Regions from separate parts of the Aminobacter sp. BE322 genome, predicted to be linked through region 2. Evidence: riboswitches for the same ligand, from Rfam matches in the RefSeq annotation. Region 2 holds a riboswitch; each other region holds the start of a gene.
What was found. A riboswitch is a leader RNA that binds a small molecule or an ion and turns the genes downstream of it on or off. The one in region 2 is predicted to bind cobalamin.
Positions count from the first base shown of each region.

Region 1 (6,486 bases), on a different contig from region 2:
GCCGCCGACGCTCATGCCGTAGTTCCAGCCGGCGAAATAGAAATCGGCGTCGGCGCCGAGCAGCACCTCCTTGCTCGGATATTGCGGCGCGAGTTCCGGCAACTGGCCGATGTCCTTGCGAATGGCCGCGTCGATCTTGTTCCAGCCGGAAATGCCGGAATAGCCGACCATGCGGTTGGCCAGGCCGAGGGTCAGCATCATCTCGGTCAGGTTGATGTCGTTGGACACCGCGCGCTGCGGCGGGGCGGCGAAGGTCACGTCGCGGTTGCAGCTCCTGACGGTGACCGGAAAGTCATCCGCCAGGGCGGTGGTGCAGGTCGCAAGGACTGCGGCGGCAAAAATCGTCAGGCGCATGGATGCTCCTCGGCTTGGCGGGTTCAGCGTTCGAGATGGAAGGAAAAGCGCGGGCGGCCGGTGACCGGGTGATCGTCGAGGGTGGCGCCCACGGCGAAGTTCTCGCGGATGCGCTCGGGCGTGAGGATGTCGGCCGGCTTGCCGCAGGCCACCGTGCGGCCGCCGTCCATGACCAGCACGCGGTCCGCATAGGCCGAGGCGAGCGCCAGGTCGTGCAGCGAGACCACCACGGTGCAGCCGAGATTGCGAAGCAGTTCGAGCACTTCGAGCTGATGGCGGATGTCGAGGTGATTGGTCGGCTCGTCCAGGATCAACAGGTCGGGCCGCTGCACCAGGGCGCGCGCGATCATGGCGCGCTGCTTCTCGCCGCCCGACAGCGAGCCGAAATCGCGCGCGGCGAGGCGGGTGAGGCCGAGCAGGGACAACGCAGCCTCGACGCGAAGATAGTCGTCGGCCGCGGTTCCGACGCGGGCGGCGTGCGGGGTGAGGCCGAGCTCGACGATCTCGGCCACGGTCAGGCCGAAGTCCGAGGCCGGCTCCTGCAGCACGGTGGCGATGCGGCGGGCGCAGTCGCGCGGCTTCATTTTCCAGATGTCCTTGCCGTCGAGCCTGACCGTGCCACCGGTCGGCCGGTGGTAGCGGTAGAGGCAGCGCAGCAGGCTCGACTTGCCGGCGCCGTTGGGGCCGACGATGGCCAAGAGCTCCGCCGGTGCGACGCGCACGGTCACGGGCTGGAGGATCGGCTTCGACGCGCGCGGGCCCCATGAGAGGCCGTCGAGTTCGAGCAATGCCGGGGTGGAGCCTACGAGGCGACTAGGGCCGTGGACGCGATCGAGCATGCCCTGTCTCCGTGACGTGGCGGAGGGGGCGGAACGATCCGATCGGCGATCCGAAAAAGGCAGTCGCAACCATCATCATCTCCGCGGCACACCCCGGCCGGTTGAATTCACCTGATGATGGCAGGTCTCCTGGCTTGCGGGTTTCGGCGCCTCGGAGCCTTCCCGGCCTTGCGGCCAGTGGCATTCTTCCGGCTTGCTATCCGCTCACAGTTGCGGGGGCAGCCACGGTTTCGCGTCGACGACGTCTCACCGTGTTCCCATTTAATCCGCTGCCCGAACCAGGCAGCAGGAACCATCGCCGCTGTGGCTATCGCAACGGCAGTGCGCTGGCAAGCCGGGAAAACGTCATGCCGCCTGCTGGATTGCGTCACGCCGGTCGAGCGCGAAGGAAATGACGGCCACGGCGAAGGCGGAAAGCGCGATCGCCGCGCCGACGAAGGGCAGGTCGGCATAACTCACGCCCATCGAGATCGCCGCACCGCCCGCCCAGGCGCCGGCGGCATTGCCGGCGTTGAAGGCGCCCTGGTTCAGCGTGGCGGCGAGGTTCGGTGCTTCCGAGGCGGTCTCGACGACGCGCATCTGCATCGGCGGCACGATGACGAAGGTGATGACGCCCCAGAGGAAGACGAGCAGGATTGCGGCAGGTGCCGAATGGCTGAGGCCGGCGAAGGCGACGTGGATCATGGCCATCACCACGAGCGCGCCGATGGCCGTCGGCATCAGCTTCCAGTCGGCCAGCTTGCCGCCGACGATGTTGCCGATGGTCATGCCGCCGCCGAACAAAAGCAGGATCCAGGTGACGGAATCGACCGACAGGCCGGTGACGTCGGTCAGGATCGGCTTGATGTAGGTGAAGACGGCAAACAGGCTGCCCGAGGCGAGCGCCGAGATGATCATGGCGAGCCACACCTGCAGCTTGCCCAGCACCTTGACCTCGCCTGCCACGCCGCCCTTGCCGGGAGGGGCGACGCCCGCCGGCACCAGAAAGGCAATCGCCGCGACCGAGATCAGGCCGATGACGACGACGGCGTAGAAGGTCATGCGCCAGCCGAAGGCTTCGCCGAGCGCCGTGCCGCCGGGCACGCCGAGGATATTGGCAAGCGTCAGGCCGGCGAACATCAGCGCAATCGCGCTGGCACGCTTGTTGGCCGGCACCAGGCTTGCCGCCACCACCGAGCCGATGCCGAAGAAGGCGCCGTGGCCGAGGGCGGTGACGACGCGCGCCGCCATCAGCGTCCAGTAGGTGGGGGCGATGGCGCAGAGCAGGTTGCCGAGCACGAACAGCGAGGCAAGCCCGATCAGCACCGGCTTGCGCGGCAGTCTCGCCGTGCCGATGGCGATGATCGGGGCGCCGATGACCACGCCGAGCGCATAGCCGGTGACCAGAAGGCCAGCCGCCGGGATCGAGACGCCCAAGTCGGCGGCGACCTCGGGCAACAGCCCCATGATCACGAATTCGGTGGTACCGATGCAAAAAGATGCAACGGCCAGAGCGAGGATCGGCAAGGGCATGGATGGACTCGGGGGAGTTGAAACGATTTAGGTCGACAGTTTCCTTAAGTCGGCCGCCGCGCAAGCGATTTTGGTGCATTGCAGCAATGCATGGAATGCATGGCAGGCATGCGGAAGGGGGTCTGGCACGGCCCTGGTCGCCAGAAATGAAAAGGGGCGCCGAGGCGCCCCTTCCGATGTCGATGCAGTCGGAACTCAGTTCTGCTTGGGCAGCCTGTAGGCGACGATGTAGTCGCCGCGGTCGGGCGACTGGCGCGCGCCACCGGCGGAGATGACGACGAACTGGGTTCCGCTTTCCGGCGACACGAAGGTCATCGGCGTGGCCTGGGCGCCGACGGGCATGCGGCCCTTCCACAGCTCCTCGCCGGTCTCCACGTCGAGGGCGCGCAGGTAGTAGTCCTGCGTGCCGGCGTAGAAGACGAGGCCGCCGGAGGTGGCGATCGGGCCGCCCAGCGTCGGCATGCCGATCGGGATCCCGAGGCCCGTCTTCATGCCGAGCGGGCCGGTGTCCTCCAGCGTGCCGGCCGGAACCTGCCAGGCGATCTGGCGGGTCTTGAGGTCGATGCCGGTGAAGGTGCCGTAGGGCGGCTGGTGGCAGGGAACGCCGAGCGGCGACATGAAGCCGTTCTTCAGCGCACCATAAGGCGTGCCCTTCTGCTGCGACAGCCCGTCATGCGCTGCCGAGCCGCCATAATTGTCGGTCTCCTCGCGCGGCATCAGCTGGGCGAACTGCGGCATGCGGATGTCGTTGACGATCAAAAGGCCACGGGCCTCGTCGATCGCAGCACTGCCCCAGTTCATGCCGCCGTAGTAGCCGGGGAAGATGATCGAGCGGGTCAGGCCGGGAGGCGTGAACTCGCCCTCGTAGCGCATCTTCTTGAACCCGATGCGGCAGTAGAGCTGGTCGAAGGGCGTCGCCCCCCACATCTTTGCCTCGGTGAGAGGTTCGGCACCGATTGTCGGCATGCCCACCGAATAGGGCTGTGTCGGCGCCAGGAAGTCCTCCGGCACGCCGCCGGTCTGCGGCACCGGGCGCTCCTCGACCTCGGCGATCGGCTTGCCGTCGCGGCGGTCGAGCATGAAGATCTGCCCGCGCTTGGTGATCTGGATCAGCGCCGGCACGGTGCCGCCCTTGCCGTCCGGCACGTCGTAGAGTGCGGGCTGGGCGGGAACGTCGTAGTCCCAGATGTCGTGGTGCACGGTCTGGAACTTCCAGCGCTCGCGGCCCGTGGCGATGTCGAGGGCGACGACCGAGGCGGTGTAGTCCTCGGCGGCCTTCGAGCGATGCGCGCCGAAGAAGTCGGGCGTCGCGTTGCCGGTCGGCAGGTAGACGAGGCCGAGCGCTTCGTCATAGGCCGGCGTCGACCAGACGTTCGGTGTGCCGCGCGTGTAGCTCTCGCCTTCCGGCGGCAGCTTGGTGATGGCGGGGTTGCCGAGATCCCAGGCCCAGACCAACTCGCCGGTGCGGGCCGAAAACGCGCGCACGGCGCCCGAGGGCTCGCCGGTCTCGACATTGTCCCACACCCAGCCGCCGACCATGATCAGGTCGCGGGTGACGGTCGGGGCGGAGGTCTGGAAGTAGAAGCCGTCCTTGATCTCGCCCATGCCGGTCTTGAGATCGACGATGCCGCCATTGCCGAAGTCCTGGCACAGCTCGCCGGTCTTGGCGTCGAGCTCGATCAGGCGGGCGTCGATGGTGGTCATGACGATGCGCGACGCGCAGGCGTTGGCCGCCTGGGCGACCGGGGTGGCTGGTGCGATCGGGCTGGCCGGTGCCAGCGGATCGGCAGGGGCGGAAGCTTCAGCCGGAGCTGCGGCTTCGGTCTGCTCCGTTGCCGGTCCCGGCTCGTAGTAGCTCACGCCGCGGCAGCGCTGCCATAGCGGCGACTTGGCCTTCGGGTCGAACTTCCACTTCACTTCGCCCGTGTCGGGGTTCAGCGCATGCACGATGTTGGTGGGCGAGCAGGTGTAGAGCGTGTCGTCGACGAAGAGCGGCGTGTTCTGGTCCTGCGCGGTTCCCGCCGGCGTGTCGCCCGTACGGAACGTCCAGGCGACCTCGAGCCTGTCGACATTGTCGCGGTTGATCTGGTCGATCGGGGCATAGCGCGTGCCCGAGGGCGTGCGGCCGTAGTGGCGCCAATCGGTGGCGCTGGCAGCGGCCGGGGGGACGGTGGCCGCGGGCTCGGCCGAGGCCAGCGCGTTGCGGGTCACGCCATGCGGGGCAAAACCGTAGAAGGCGGTGGCCGCAAGGGCTGCGACCAGCAGGCCGGCAAGTGCGAACGGCCCGCGTTTGCCGGTGCTGGTCGGGAAGAGGGGGGCGAGCAACAGGGCCGGGATGGCGATGACGGCTGGCGCCACGAGGCGCGGGATCAGCGGCCAGAATTCGAGGCCGGATTCCCACAGCGCCCAGGCGACGGTCGCCAGGAAGACGAAGCCGTAGAGCCAGAGGCCGGCCTTGCGGCGCATGACGTAGAGGATGCCGGAGGCGATGACGCCGAGGCCGGCGAGCGCGTAGTACCACGATCCGCCCAGGCCGATCAGTTGGACGCCGCCATAGACGAGCGGTGCCCCGATGATGACCATGAGCAGACCGAATAGAACCAGGAGCCAGCCGCCGCTCCCGCTTTTCTGAAGTTCTGCCATTTTGATTACCTGCGAAATTGTCAATCGGTTCGATGCGGCCCGTGCGGGCGGCGCCGGCTGCGATCGTCCTGCTGGACGTGCGGGCATGTCTCCTCGGCCATCACCACGGTGCCTCCGAGCAAGAATCTAATCGCATCCTAATAGATAATATGCTATCTTTCTTGGATGTCCAACGGGTCCTCCGCGCGCGCCGGTTTCGGCAAGCATCTCATCGCCGTCGCCAGGTTGTGGCGTCGTGCCGCCGACCGTGCGCTCGACGATTGCGGCCTGTCGCATGCCACCGCCATGCCGCTCGTCACCCTCTCGCGCCTCGGCGACAACCGTCGCCAGGGCGTGGTCGCCGATCATCTCGGCCTCGAGGGGCCGTCGCTGGTGCGCACCGTGGATATTCTGGTGGCAGACGGCCTGATCACGCGCATGGAGGATCCCGGCGACCGGCGGGCCAAGATCCTGTCGCTGACCGATGCCGGCCGCGCCCGCGTGGTCGAGATCGAGCGGATCTTCGAGCGCCTGCGCAACGATCTTTTGGCCGGCGAGGACGAGGCCGAGCTGCAGCGCGCCGTCGCCCTGCTCGAACGGCTGGAGAACAGGCTGCTCGCCGCCGAACCCGACGAGGACTGACGCCCGTCGTCTGGCGTTTCAGGGGAGGGGCGGCCCTCGACCTGGACGGGACCATTGCGGCAGTTGATGCGTGACCTGGAAATTGCCGCGATGGTCCCGACCCAGGCAACAGTGATTACCCCCGTCTCTGGCAACTCACTTACCGCATTCTGCGCTATGGCCAAGACGCCTCACGCTGATAGGTTCCGGCCTTCAGTCACCCAAAGAGGCGAATTCCATGACCAGCCAGATCGACAAGGCCAAGGCCTTCCATGCCCTGCACGTGAAGGGCGACCCGGTGGTTCTCTACAACATCTGGGATCCGGGCAGTGCGGCAATCGTCGTCAAGGCCGGCGCCAAGGCGATTGCCACGGGCAGCTGGCCGGTGGCCGCCGCTTTCGGCTTTGCCGATGGCGAGAAGATTCCCCTCGACCTGGCGCTCTACAACATGCGCCGCATCGTCGCCGCGGTTGACCTGCCCGTCACAATGGACCTCGAAGGCGGCTATGGCGTCGAGCCCGAAACGGTCGCCACGACG
Region 1 is NZ_JBNPXB010000002.1:7,415-13,900, reverse strand. It holds gene J2X50_RS04120 (ABC transporter substrate-binding protein) at 1-354, opposite strand, end outside; gene J2X50_RS04115 (ABC transporter ATP-binding protein) at 378-1,193, opposite strand; cobalamin riboswitch at 1,295-1,505, opposite strand; gene J2X50_RS04110 (MFS transporter) at 1,539-2,705, opposite strand; gene J2X50_RS04105 (membrane-bound PQQ-dependent dehydrogenase, glucose/quinate/shikimate family) at 2,901-5,348, opposite strand; gene J2X50_RS04100 (MarR family winged helix-turn-helix transcriptional regulator) at 5,514-5,969, shown strand; gene J2X50_RS04095 (isocitrate lyase/PEP mutase family protein) at 6,187-6,486, shown strand, end outside.
Region 1: linked by a shared signal. The riboswitch ahead of J2X50_RS04115 (ABC transporter ATP-binding protein) and the one ahead of J2X50_RS01860 (CbtB domain-containing protein) in region 2 are both predicted to bind cobalamin.

Region 2 (6,486 bases):
GGCGCCAGAGGCACGGTCAGATCCAGCGCCTGACCCTTTTCGCGTAGTCGATGTATTTCTTGCCGAAGCGGGTCTGGAGGTGCTTTTCCTCGCGCTCGATGGCGAGCTTCTGGGTCGCGAAGGCTGCGATCAGGGCCAGGGCGATGAACCAGATGCTCCCCGCGATCAGGCCGATGCCGATCATCATCAGCGTGTTGCCGAAATAGATCGGGTTGCGCGTCAGGGCGAAGGCGCCGTCCGTGACCAGATGGTCGGAAGCCTTGTCCGGCCTGATGGTCGTGTTGCCGCGCTTGAGCGCGCGCATCGCCGAAATCTCGATCGCCACGACCGCCACCACGGCAAGACCGCCGGCGGCGAACAATAGATCGGAAAGCGGCTCGGTGATCCACGGCAGCGGGAGGAACACTTCGAGCAGGATCGCGGCAGCGATCGCGGCAAGATAGATGATCGGCGGCCACGGCACCTTGTTGGGAGCGGCGGAACGATCTGTCATTGCACTCCTCCATTCTGCATTTCGCTGTCCGAGCGCGCCGTGCACATGGCCGTCGTCTCACGCACGCGGGTCGTCAGCGCCGCGCTCTGCTCACCAGCATAGAAGCGATCGAACGAATCGTCCTTCTGCAGGTCGTCGAGCACGCATGCACAGTAGCGCGCGCAGAATTCGGTGTCGCGGGTCTGCTCGCAGGACAGCTGGCAGGAACTGAGGAACGTCACCTCCCGGGTTTCGACCTGCGCGGGGAAAAATTGCGCAAAGGCCCAGACCAGCGAGATCAGCACCGGCTGGTGGATGAGATAGGCGGCGAGGCCGTGCCGTCCGACGAAGGTCAGCGGCCGCGACCATGCGCCTGCCTGCAGTGCCGCGAGCTTCTCGAACAGGCCGGCCCTCTGGGCAAGCCCGGCAACGCCGATGCCCGCCAGGACTGCGCCGAACCACGGGAACAGCGGCACGTAGTCGTTGGAACGGGGGACGACGGTCGACAGGCCGACCCACCACAGCGCCGGATGGTTGAAGATATCCGCGCGCAGGAACTGGGGCGCGGCGATGACCAGCACGGCGATGACCAGGGTCAGCAGGGGCGGCAGGCGCAGGAAGGCGAGTCCGAGTACGCTGGCGAGCGTGATCTGATGCAGGATGCCGAAGAAGATGAACGTGTTCGGCATGGCGAACCATGTCGCCACGGTGATGAGCAGCGCCGCAGCCGCCACCATGGCAAGGCGGCGCCAGTACCTGCCCCAGTGAAAGCCCTTGGTGTAGGCCATCACCAGGCTCACGCCGACCAGGAAGAGGAAGCTGGAGGCGATGGAGCGCGCGAATATCTTCCAGCCGCCATAGGCGGTCGTGCCCGGATCCATGTAGCCGAAGAACTCCAGATCCCAGGCAAGGTGGTAGATCGCCATGGCGACGAAGGCGACGCCACGGGCGATGTCGATTGTCGAGATGCGTTTCGAACGGGCCGGAGCCAGGTCGGCGGACAGTTGGATCGTCATGGATATCACTTTGCAGTCTGGAGCGTTCTTGCGCCAATGCAGTACTATAATGGTTTAAACTGGGCGGTAGTGAGTAGAGTTGCGGCCGATGCACAGAGTTTCAGCGAACCGCGCAGCAAACGCGGCCATCGCGATCGCTTCACGGATATTAAGGGGCCATGCCTGCGTAGGGCTGGTGTCCGAGGGGCAGCCCTTGGGTACCGCAACATCGGTGCCGGCAGATGCATGGTCGTTTTCGATTTTGACTTGTAAGACGGCGAAAATGGCCGCCATCTCGACGCCGTCGACCCAGACATCCACGGTCGTGCGATTGTGATTTCTCTCCAGAAGGGGATTGAATACCGGGTGGAGCGAGAGGTGATTATGACGGCGCGCATCATGTCGCTGACAGAGGAACTGGTGGCGCGCTGCCATCGCGACGTCTCCGACGAGGGGCCGGACCCTGCCGCGCAGCATCTCGACGAAGACGACTATGCAAGGATGATCGAGGAGACCTTGGCCAGCCGTCCGGACGACGGTCCGCTGTGGCTTTTCGCCTACGGGTCGCTGATCTGGAAGCCGGAGGTGGAGCACACCGAGGAGAAGGTGGCGCTGGCGCGCGGCTGGCATCGTTCATTCTGCGTCAACATGACCCGCTGGCGGGCCACCCAAGCCCAGCCCGGGCTCATGATGGCGATGGATCGGGGCGGCCAGTGCAAGGGCGTGGCGCTGCGGCTCATGGATGGCGACCGCCGCCAGCAGCTGGACAAGCTGTTCCGTCGCGAGATGACGCTGAAGCCGTCGACCTACAAGCCGCGCTGGCTGAAGCTCGCCACAGCGGAGGGGCCGCTCGTCGCGCTCGGCTTCGTCGCCAACCGCAAGGGGCGCGCGTATGCCGGCGGCATTTCCGAGGACGAAGTGGTGGAGCGCATCGCCACGAGCTGCGGACACTGGGGCTCGGCCGCCGACTATCTCTACAATGTCGTGAAAAACCTCGAGCAGCGGGCAATCCACGACCGGCATCTGTGGCGCCTGCAGCATCTGGTCGCCGAGCGGATTGCGGCGAGAGCCTAGTGGGCCGACGCCGCATTCGCGCCTCCCGGCGTCGGAATTTGGTTTGCCGCTCCCGGCTTTTGTTTCTATAATTGCCGCCATCGTCGGTTCCGTTCGGAATCAAGAGGGAATGCGGTGAGGGCGTTTTTTGCCCGAAGCCGCGGCTGCCCCCGCAACTGTATGCGGTTAGCTCTCCCCAAAGGCCACTGAAGCTTGCTTCGGGAAGGCGGGGAAGGGTGTCGATCCGCAAGCCAGGAGACCTGCCGGCGACGGGAAATGAACTCTGTGCCCTCGGGTGGAGGGCGAAAGGACATCGACATGACGACTGTTTCTTCCGCGATCGGCGCCGGCGTTTCTGCTCAGTCGCGCAACATGCAGCTTGCCATGGCGGCGCTGCTCGGCCTGTTCTTCGTCGGTTTCCTCGGCTTCTCGCAGATGGAAGTGGTGCACAACGCCGCCCACGACTACCGCCACTCGATGGGCTTTCCCTGCCACTGACGAAGGCCTTCCGACATGTCTGTCTTTCGCAACGTCGTGTTCGTCGCGGCGATCAGCGGCCTATTGGCCGGCGTGATCCTGGCTGCGCTTCAGACCTATTCGACCGATCCGCTGATCTTCAAGGCAGAAACCTACGAGAACGCCGGCGGCCATGACCATCTCGCGGCGCCGGCCGCCGGGACCGAAATGTCCGCCCCGGCCGCCGACGCCCAAGCTGCGGCACCGCAGGAGCCCGAGGCGGAGGCCTGGGCGCCAGCCGACGGTATCGAGCGTTTCGCCTATTCGGCGCTCGCCAACGTGGTGAGCGGCGTGGCCTTCGCCCTGATCCTGGTCGCGGCCTCCGAGTTTGCCGGCGGCATCGCCAACTGGCGCCAGGGCGTGTTCTGGGGCTTTGCCGGCTTCGCCGTGTTCACGCTCGCGCCCGGCCTCGGATTGCCGCCGGAACTGCCGGCAATGCCGGCCGCCGATCTCGGCGACCGCCAGGTCTGGTGGACGCTCACGGTGCTCGCCACCGCCGCGGGCCTCGCGCTCATCGCATTCCGCAAGTCGCTGCCGCTCGCCATCCTGGGCGTCGCCCTGATCGTCGCGCCGCATGTCGTGGGCGCACCGCAGCCGGCGAGCCACGAGACGCCGATCCCGGCGGATCTGCACCGCAGTTTCGTCGTCGCCACCACGATATCCAACCTCGTGTTCTGGGTCGTCCTCGGTGCCGTTGCAGGCTTCGTGCGCGGCCGCTTCATGGGTGAGCGAGGCGAAGCGCTGCGCGGGCATCTTGCCTGAGAAGCTGACTTTCCTGCTCGGCGGGGCGCGCTCCGGCAAGAGCGCCCACGCCGAGCGCCTCGTGACCCAGCATCCCGCGCCGTGGACCTACATCGCCACGGCGCAAGCCTATGACCAGGAGATGCGCGAGCGCATCGACATCCATCGCGCCCGGCGCGGTGAGGGGTGGCATACGCTCGACGCGCCGCTGGATCTTACTGGCGCGCTCGGCGGCGTCCCGGACGGTGCGCCGGTGCTGGTCGATTGCCTGACGCTCTGGCTTTCCAACCACATGCTTGCGGACCATGACGTCGAGGCAGAGAGCGCGAGCCTCGCGGCGCTTCTGGCGCGGCCGCGCGGCCCGTGGTTCGTCGTCGCCAACGAGGTCGGCCTCGGCATCGTGCCGGACAATGCGCTTGGCCGCCGTTTCCGCGACGCGGCCGGACGGCTCAATCAACAGGTGGCGGCAGGTTCCGACGAGGTACTGTTCATGGTCGCCGGCCTGCCGATGAAGGTGAAATGACATGAAGACCATCGACGACCAGGAAGCCGAGCGGCACCGCGCCAAAATGGCCAAGCGCAAGGCGGTGCAGGACGCCGAGGTGGCAGGCAAGACCATCGTCGAGAAGGGCCTTTTGATCGTCAATACCGGTCCGGGCAAAGGCAAGTCGACGGCGGCCTTCGGGCTGGCGCTGCGCATGCTCGGCTACGGCCATCGGGTCGGGGTGGTGCAGTTCATCAAGGGTGCCTGGCACTCGGGCGAGCAGGACGCCTTCGCGGCCTTCGGCGACCGCGTCGTCTGGCACACGATGGGCGAGGGTTTCACCTGGGAGACCCAGGACATCAAGCGCGACGTCGCCGCCGCGGAAGCCGCATGGGCGAAGGCGCAGGAGCTGCTGGCCGATCCGAGCATCGCGCTCGTCGTGCTCGACGAGCTCAACATCGCGCTGCGCTACGACTACCTCGACCTCGACGCCGTGGTTGCAGCGCTCAAAAGCCGGCGCGAGGGGCTGCATGTCGTCGTCACCGGCCGCAACGCCAAGCCGGCGCTGGTGGAGGCGGCCGATCTCGTCACCGAAATGGGCGCGACCAAGCACCATTTCTCGGCGGGCGTGAAGGCGCAGAAGGGGATCGAGTTCTGACCATAGGGCCGTCTTAGAGCCAGAAAGCTAGTCCGACCAGTCCGATGGCGCCGACCAGTACAGCATCGGCGGTCCAATAGAGACGCAGGGCGGCACGGATGTCTGCGGCGTTGGCTTCGCGCCTGCCGCCGGCGCCCATGAAGGTGTCGTCGACCATCACCCCGCCATAGCTGCGCGGACCGGCGAGCGCCAGGCCGAGTGCGCCCGCCATGGCGGCTTCCGGCCAGCCGGCATTGGGCGAGCGGTGCTTCTTCGCATCGCGCCAGATCGCGTGCCAGGCCGCCTTCGGGTCGGCGCCGGGCACCACGAAGGCGGCGAGCACGATTGCCAAGGCCGTCAGGCGCGAGGCCGGCAGGTTGATGAGGTCGTCGAAGCGGGCGGCCGCCCAGCCGAAGGCCTCGTGGCGCGGCGTGCGGTGGCCGATCATCGAATCGGCGGTGTTGGCGGCCTTGTAGGCGGCACCGCCGGCAAAGCCGAGGACGGCCAGCCAGAAGGCCGGGGCGGTGATGCCGTCGGAAAAGTTCTCGGCGAGGCTTTCGATGGCGGCGCGGCTTACACCGGCCTCGTCGAGGCGTTCCGGGTCGCGTCCGACGATCTGGGAGACGGCCTTGCGGCCGGCGGCGAGGCCGCCGCCGTCGAGCGCGTCGGCCACGGCACGGACGTGGATGCCGAGGCTGCGCTGGGCGACGAGACTGCTCGCCGCGACCGCCGTCAAGAGAATGCCGAAGGGCAGGAGGCCGAAAAGGCGCTCGATGGCGAATGCGATGGCGGCGGGAACGGCGACGATGACGACGAGGGCTGCCACGCCCCAGATGCGGCGTATGGCGTCGGTATCGGTGGCGCGGTTGAGGCTCTTGTCGAGAAAGGATATCAGCTGTCCGATCCAGATGACCGGGTGGCCGAACTTGCGCACGAGCCGGTCCGGATAGCCGAGGCCGAGTTCAACCAGAAGCGACAGGAAGGCAAGCGGAAAAGACATGACGCTTCTTGCAGGACGAAGGACTGGGACGGTCGATCACGGCGGCAGCCTGGAGCGGGCGAGGGCGCTGTTTCCGGGAGCGCCCGAGCCGTTCGTCGACCTTTCGACCGGGATCAATCCGCACTCCTATCCGCTTTTCGACCTGCCCGCCACAGCCTTGTCACGCCTGCCTGAGCCTGGAAGGGCGCGCGATCTTTCGGCGGTGGCGGCGACGGCCTACGGCGCGCCGTCGGCAGCCAACGTCGTGCCGGCGCCGGGCACTCAGATTCTCTTGCCGCGCATCGCGTCGCTGGTGCCACCGGGCCGCGCCTTCGTGCTCGGCCCTACATATCAGGAGCATGCCCGAGCCGCCGCCATCGCCGGTCACGAGGTGGCCGAGGTCCGCGACTTCGCGCGCCTCGCCGATGCCAACCTCGCGGTCGTGGTCAACCCGAACAATCCTGACGGGCGGGTGGTCACGCGCCTGGAACTGCTCGGCCTTGCGGAGAAGATGCGAGCGAAGGGAGGGCTGCTCGTGGTCGACGAGGCCTTCATGGATGTCGGCCCCGGCGCTGAAAGCCTTGCCGGCGACGTCGACCAGGGTGGCAT
Region 2 is NZ_JBNPXB010000001.1:377,273-383,758, reverse strand. It holds gene J2X50_RS01880 (methyltransferase family protein) at 17-493, opposite strand; gene J2X50_RS01875 (heparan-alpha-glucosaminide N-acetyltransferase) at 490-1,488, opposite strand; gene J2X50_RS01870 (hypothetical protein) at 1,543-1,902, opposite strand; gene J2X50_RS01865 (gamma-glutamylcyclotransferase) at 1,867-2,541, shown strand; cobalamin riboswitch at 2,609-2,802, shown strand; gene J2X50_RS01860 (CbtB domain-containing protein) at 2,839-3,018, shown strand; gene J2X50_RS01855 (CbtA family protein) at 3,034-3,798, shown strand; gene cobU (bifunctional adenosylcobinamide kinase/adenosylcobinamide-phosphate guanylyltransferase) at 3,791-4,300, shown strand; gene cobO (cob(I)yrinic acid a,c-diamide adenosyltransferase) at 4,302-4,919, shown strand; gene cbiB (adenosylcobinamide-phosphate synthase CbiB) at 4,933-5,898, opposite strand; gene cobD (threonine-phosphate decarboxylase CobD) at 5,897-6,486, shown strand, end outside.

Region 3 (6,486 bases), on a different contig from region 2:
CCAAGTCGATACCGAAGGAAATGCTGACCGTCGTCGACAAGCCGGTGATCCAGTACGTCGTCGACGAGGCGCGCGAAGCAGGCATCGAGCACTTCATCTTCGTCACCGGCCGCAACAAGGCGGTCATCGAGGACCACTTCGACGTCCAGTTCGAGCTCTACGACACGCTTGCCCAGCGCGGAAAGGGCGAACAGCTCGAAAGGCTGCAGCGCCTGCAGCCGGCGCCGGGCCAGACCTCGTTCACCCGCCAGCAGGTGCCGCTCGGCCTCGGCCACGCGGTCTGGTGCGCGCGCGAACTCGTCGGCAACGAGCCGTTCGCGCTGCTTCTGCCCGACATGATCATGCAGTCCGAGAAGAGCTGCATGCGCGAGATGGTCGAGCTCTACAACGAGACCGGCAACAACATCATCGCCGTGCAGGAATGCGATCCCGCCGAGGCGCACAAATACGGCATCGTCGGCAAGGGCGATACCGTCCATACCGGCTTCCGCATCGACGGCATGGTGGAGAAGCCCAAGCCCGGCACGGCGCCGTCGAACCTGTTCATCAACGGCCGCTACATCCTGCAGCCGGAGATCTTCGGCATCCTCGCCAACCAGGAGCGCGGCGCCGGCGACGAGATCCAGCTCACCGACGCGATGCTCAAGCTCGAGAAGCAGCAGGCCTTCTACGGCTATCACTACCGCGGCCGCACCTTCGACTGCGGTTCGCCGGAGGGTTTCGTCGAGGCCAACGTCGCCTTCGCGCTGTCGCGCGCCGATATCAACGAGCGCATGGCTGGCGTCATCGAAAGCCTGCTCGGCGAGATGAAGCCGGGTCGCTGACCTTCCCATGAATGTCGCCCGCGCGTCAGATTTGGGCGCGCGGCGCGGTGGTTTTCGGCCTCAGGGCCGTGTAGACATGTGCTGCCAGGTGCCCGCAGCGATGCGGGAGAATCGGGAACACGGTGCAAATCCGTGGCGTGCCCAACGCTGTGAGAGGGACCGCATCGGCAAAAGCCACTGTCCGCAGGACGGGAAGGCGCCGGAGGCGGGTTGAACTCGAGCCAGAAGACCGGCCCGGCAGAAATCGTCCACCGCATGGTCAGGCGGCGGAAACCGATATGCTCGCCAGGGGACACGCGATGCCGGCCGACCATACCCATGCCATTACGGGCTGTTTCGATGCGGCGGCGCAGCATGCCGTGTACCGCGCCATCTTCACGCGCCGCGACGTGCGCAGCCATTTCCTGCCCGATCCGATCGACGATGCCCAGCTGGCGCGCCTGCTGATGGCGGCACATCACGCGCCCTCGGTCGGCTTCATGCAGCCGTGGAACTTCATCGTCATCCGCGATCCTGGCCGCAGGGAGCAGGTGCGCGAGCTCTTCCTCGCCGCGCGCGGGCAGGAACTGCCGCACATCGCCGAGGAGCGGCAGGCGCTCTACCGCAAGCTCAAGCTCGAAGGCATCGCGGAGACGCCGCTCAACCTGGTCGTGACCTGCGACCGCAGCCGGTCGCAGCACTCGCCGCTCGGTCGCTGGCACAACCCCGAGATGGACCTCTACAGCACGGTCTGCGCGGTGCAGAACTTCTGGCTGGCGGCCCGTGCCGAGGGCATCGGCGTCGGATGGGTCAGCATCCTCGACCGCGAGGCGCTGAAAAGGCTGCTCGGCATTCCCGAACACGTCACGCCGGTGGCCTATCTGTGCGTCGGCCGCGTGTCGGAGTTCGCCGCGCGGCCGGACCTGGAGCGGCATGGTTGGGCAAGCCGCCTGCCGCTCGCCGATCTCATCATGAGCGAGGTCTATTCCGGCCCGGGCGAGGAGGTGCTGAAGGCCGCCATTTCGACGATGTCGGCCACCGGGAAGACCTAGCGCTGTACCCTCAGCCCGACGAACACGCTGTTGGTGCTGCTGTCGCGGCCGGCGCGCGTGCTGTCGAGCGCTTCGTGCCTCAAGCGGCCGGTCAGGCCGGCGTAGCGGTTGAGCCACCAAGTCAGCCCGGCTTCCGCGGTCAGCGTCAGCTCGCGCTCGTCCGAGCCGGCATAGTCGCGCCAGCCTGTGCCGGCCGCGGCAAACCCGGTGAGGTTGGCCCGCATCTGGCGTTCGACCGCGAGGCGCCCGGAATAGAGCACCGAGCCGCTCTGGCCCGGCGTCGTCGAGCCTTCCACCACGGTCGTGCCGGTGAGGCTGACGATGGTGCCGCGGATCGGCGACCAGCGGAGATCGGCCGCGAGCGTGGCTGCGGAAATCGTGTCCAGGCGGTCGTCGTCGAAGTCCTCGGCGATCCAGCCCGCCGAGACCTCGCCGCCGAATTTCTCGCCCATGTCGATCTCGACGCCGGCGCGCGCGCCGACACGGTTCGACGAGCGCTCGAAGTCGGCGGTGTCGAACCTGAGGTCGTAGACGCGGCGGCCGAACTCGACCTCGCCGAAGGGGATCAGGGCCGGCGAAATCTCGTAGCCGGCGCGCAGGCGGCCGGTATAGAGCGTGGAATTCCGGTCTTCCTGCGACAGCGTGCCCCCGACGGACAGTTCGGCGTCGTCGAAGCGCTCGTTGGTCACTTCACCGGTGGCGGCAAGCCGAACCTTGCCCACGTCCTTTTCCAGACCCAGGCTACCGTCGAGCGTGCGCCGCAGGGGCCGCGAGACAGTGTCCTCGATCACCACCGGCGACGTCGCCGATTCCGGCCTGACATTGTAGCCGAGCGTGCCGATGGCGCGGAAACCGTCGGTCAGGTCGAGTTCGAGCCGCCCGTCGATGCCGCCCGTGGCCTCCTCGAGTTCCTGCCCGGAGACGGATTTGCGGAAGGTGCCGTAGGCGTCGATCGTCGCCGAGTGGCGCTCCCAGTCGGAGACGGCGTTGAGGCGAAGCGCGGTTTCGGAAAGCACCGCCGACTTGCCGTTGGCGCTCGAATCGGCGTTCGACGTCGCCGTCACGCCCTGTTCCAGGCTGGGCCGCAGCACGAAGCTGCCGACGCGGATGCCGGGTGCCGCGAACGGATAGTCGTCGCGCGGCACGTAGCGTCCCTCGATGGCCGACTGGCGCCGTGCCTCCGAGCCGCTGGTCGGGGCAAATTCAGAATCGACCGTTCCCTGGCGCACCGCACCGGTGGTCAGGTCGCCGTCCGGCTCCGCCGGCGCCTCCGGCCCGCTCGGCGGCGACGGGCGCGCAGCCGTACCCGCGCTGAGGCGCCTGCGGGCCGCCTCGGCGCGCTGCCGGGCCGTGGTCGGGGGTAGGGCATAGGTCGAGGCGGACGCCGGGTCGGCGTTCGGCGGCTCGCTGAATATGTCGGCCGTCTCGCCGCCCGGCTGGTCGGGAACGGCCCCGGGGCTCGCGGGCTGATATGTGTCCTGGTTCTGCTCCTGGGCAGCTGGGGCCGGCTGCACGGCCGGGCGCTTGCGCCACATCAGCGCGTCCCGGACCTGGGTTTCGCTGACCGCGCCGCGCAGGCCGGCTTCCTGGGCCTGGGCGGGGAGCAGGCACGCCATGGCCGCCACGCCTGCCGTCGCCAGCAAGGCGCATATGCGCGCACCGTTTGGCCGTCCCATTCGCTCCGACAAGACCCGTTCCATTGCCACCAATGCCCCGCAGGCGCATGGGCGCCGTGCTTAGCAACTCGTAAATCGCCATGGTTAACGGAGCGTTTCGCTGGCGCGCCGGAAGGGCAAACGGGGGGCGATAGTGATGGACAGCCGGCTTGCGACGCGCTAACGCATGCGCATGCACGCTGGATCGCTGAAAAAAGAGCCGGACCCGCAGGCCTCGATTGCCTCGGCGCTCCGTACGATCGCCACCGAGCAGGTCGGAATCGCCGCTCTCCTCGCATCGCTGGAAGGCCCGCTGGCCGCGCCGTTCGCGCGCGCTGTCTCGGTGCTTGGCCAGCTGAATGGCCGCGCCATCATCACCGGCGTCGGCAAGAGCGGCCATATCGGCAGGAAGATCGCCGCCACCTTCGCCTCGACCGGCACGCCGTCCTATTTCGTCCACCCGGCGGAAGCCATCCACGGCGACCTCGGCATGATCACCCGGGACGATGCGATCGTCGCCATCTCATGGTCGGGCGAAACCGCCGAGCTCAAGGGCATCGTCGGCTATTCGCGCCGCTTCTCCATCCCGCTGGTGGCGATCACCGCGGGCGAGACCTCGGCGCTGGCGCGCCAGGCCGACGTGGTGCTGCTTCTGCCGCGCACGCCGGAGGCCTGCCCGCACGGGCTGGCGCCCACCACCTCGACGCTGCTCCAGCTGGCGATAGGCGATGCGCTGGCCGTGGCGCTGCTCGAGGCGCGCGGCTTCACGCCGGATCATTTCCGCACGTTCCATCCCGGCGGCCAGCTCGGCGCGAGCCTGATGCCGGTCGGCGAGCTCATGCATACCGGCGACCGCATGCCCGTCGTCACCATCGGCACCAAGATGCCGGAGGCGGTCCGCACGCTGTCGCAGAAGCGCTTCGGCTGCGTCTGCGTCGTCGACGCGGACGGCAAGCTGGCCGGCATCATCACCGACGGCGACCTCTCCCGCAACCTCGACCGCAACCTGGTCGAGACGAGGGTCGAGGAGATCATGACGACGCGGCCAAAGACCGTCCCGCGCCAGATGCTGGCCGGTGCCGCGATCGCGCTCCTGAACGAGAACAACATCGGCGCGCTGATTGTGGTCGAGGGCGACCGCCCCGTCGGCCTCGTGCACTTCCACGACCTGCTCCGGATCGGCGCGGCTTAGGATCTTTTCCCGGATATCGTGCCTTTGTCTTCAGGCGATTGGCTGAGACGTGCCCGTAGCCCTCATGGTGAGCCTGTCGAACCACGAGGGCGCTAGATGACGGCGCACGCCCCCTTGTTGCGACCTGAAAATCCTCGCTTCGAAGCTGGTGAGTTCGCAGTGCCCAGCGCCCTCGTGGTTCGACAGGCTCACCATGAGGGCTACGTCCCGAGGGCTCGGATCAGCTGAACACTCGGCTCTTTGAGATGGCCATCAGACAGCTTCCACCACCAGCTCCAGGTCGGTGTCGCCGGCGGCGACGACGCGCACCTGCGTGCCCGCCGGCAGGTCCGGACCCGAGACGCGCCAGGTCGTGTCACCCAGCTTGATGCGGCCGCGGCCCTCCCTGATCGGCTCGGCAAGGGTCGCGGTGCGCCCGACCATCTGCGCGCCGCGCCGGTTGAGCAGCGGCTGGTCGCTGGCCTCGCCATTGCTGCTCATGATCTTCTTGCCGGCGTAGGCCGCGACCAGGGACAGGGCGAGGAAGACCAGCACCTGGACATGCCAGGTCCAGGCGGCCCAATCCCAGAGCTGCAGCGACAGCGCCCCGGTCAGCAGTGCGGCAATGCCGATCCAGAGCAGGAAGAAGCCGGGCAGCACGATCTCCAGGACCAGGAGGACGAGGCCCAGCACCATCCAGTTCCACGGCCCGAGTTCCGCAATGACACCTGCCAGCATGATCGCCTCCCGCTGCCCGCGCCGGTCAGTTCTGTTCCGGCGGAATCCTGGGCGTGCGCGACGCCGGGCGCTGGCCGCTCGGGGTATCGCCGCCGAACACTTCCTTGGCGATGGCGCCGATGCCGCCGAGCGAGCCGATCAGCGACGAGGCCTCGATCGGCAGCAGCACGACCTTGTTGTTGTTGGCCGAACCGATCTTGGCCAGCGCCTCGGTGTATTTCTGGGCGACGAAGTAGTTGATCGCCTGCACGTCGCCCTTGGCGATGGCCTCCGACACCACCTGGGTGGCGCGCGCTTCGGCCTCGGCGGCGCGCTCTCGCGCCTCGGCGTCGCGGAAGGCGGCTTCGCGGCGGCCTTCCGCCTCCAGCACCTGGGCCGCCTTCAGGCCCTCGGCCTCGAGGATCTGGGCGCGCTTGTTGCGCTCGGCCATCATCTGGCGGGCCATCGACTCGACCAGGTTGGCCGGCGGGTTGATGTCCTTGATCTCGACGCGGGTGACCTTGATGCCCCAGGGGTGCGCCGCCTCGTCGACGACGCGCAGCAGGCGCTCGTTGATGGCGTCGCGATTCGACAGCAATTCGTCGAGGTCCATCGAGCCCATCACCGTGCGGATGTTGGTCATGGTCAGGTTGAGGATGGCGTTCTGCAGGCCCGCGACCTGGTAGGCCGCCTGCGGCGCGTTGAGCACCTGGTAGAAGGCGACGCCGTCCACCGCCACGATGGCGTTGTCGCGGGTGATCACCTCCTGCGTCGGCACGTCGAGCACCTGCTCCATCATGTTCATCTTGGCGCCGATGCGGTCGACGAAGGGAATGATCAGGTTGAGGCCGGGCGTCAGCGTGCGGGTGTATCGGCCGAAGCGCTCGACCGTGTAGTTGTAGCCCTGCGGAATGGTCTTGATGCCGGTGAACAGCAGCAACAGCACCAGGATGACCAGGACCGGAATGATGATGTCGAGACCAGTGAACACCGTTCGGAACTCCCCCGCGAGTTGAGCACTGCGATTCGGATGAACGCAGAGCGCGATGCCGAAAGACTTAAGGGCCTTTCAGCATCGTTACAATGAC
Region 3 is NZ_JBNPXB010000002.1:208,726-215,211, reverse strand. It holds gene galU (UTP--glucose-1-phosphate uridylyltransferase GalU) at 1-824, shown strand, start outside; cobalamin riboswitch at 894-1,076, shown strand; gene bluB (5,6-dimethylbenzimidazole synthase) at 1,124-1,855, shown strand; gene J2X50_RS05085 (outer membrane beta-barrel protein) at 1,852-3,498, opposite strand; gene J2X50_RS05080 (KpsF/GutQ family sugar-phosphate isomerase) at 3,704-4,702, shown strand; gene J2X50_RS05075 (NfeD family protein) at 4,955-5,419, opposite strand; gene J2X50_RS05070 (SPFH domain-containing protein) at 5,445-6,389, opposite strand.
Region 3: linked by a shared signal. The riboswitch ahead of bluB (5,6-dimethylbenzimidazole synthase) and the one ahead of J2X50_RS01860 (CbtB domain-containing protein) in region 2 are both predicted to bind cobalamin.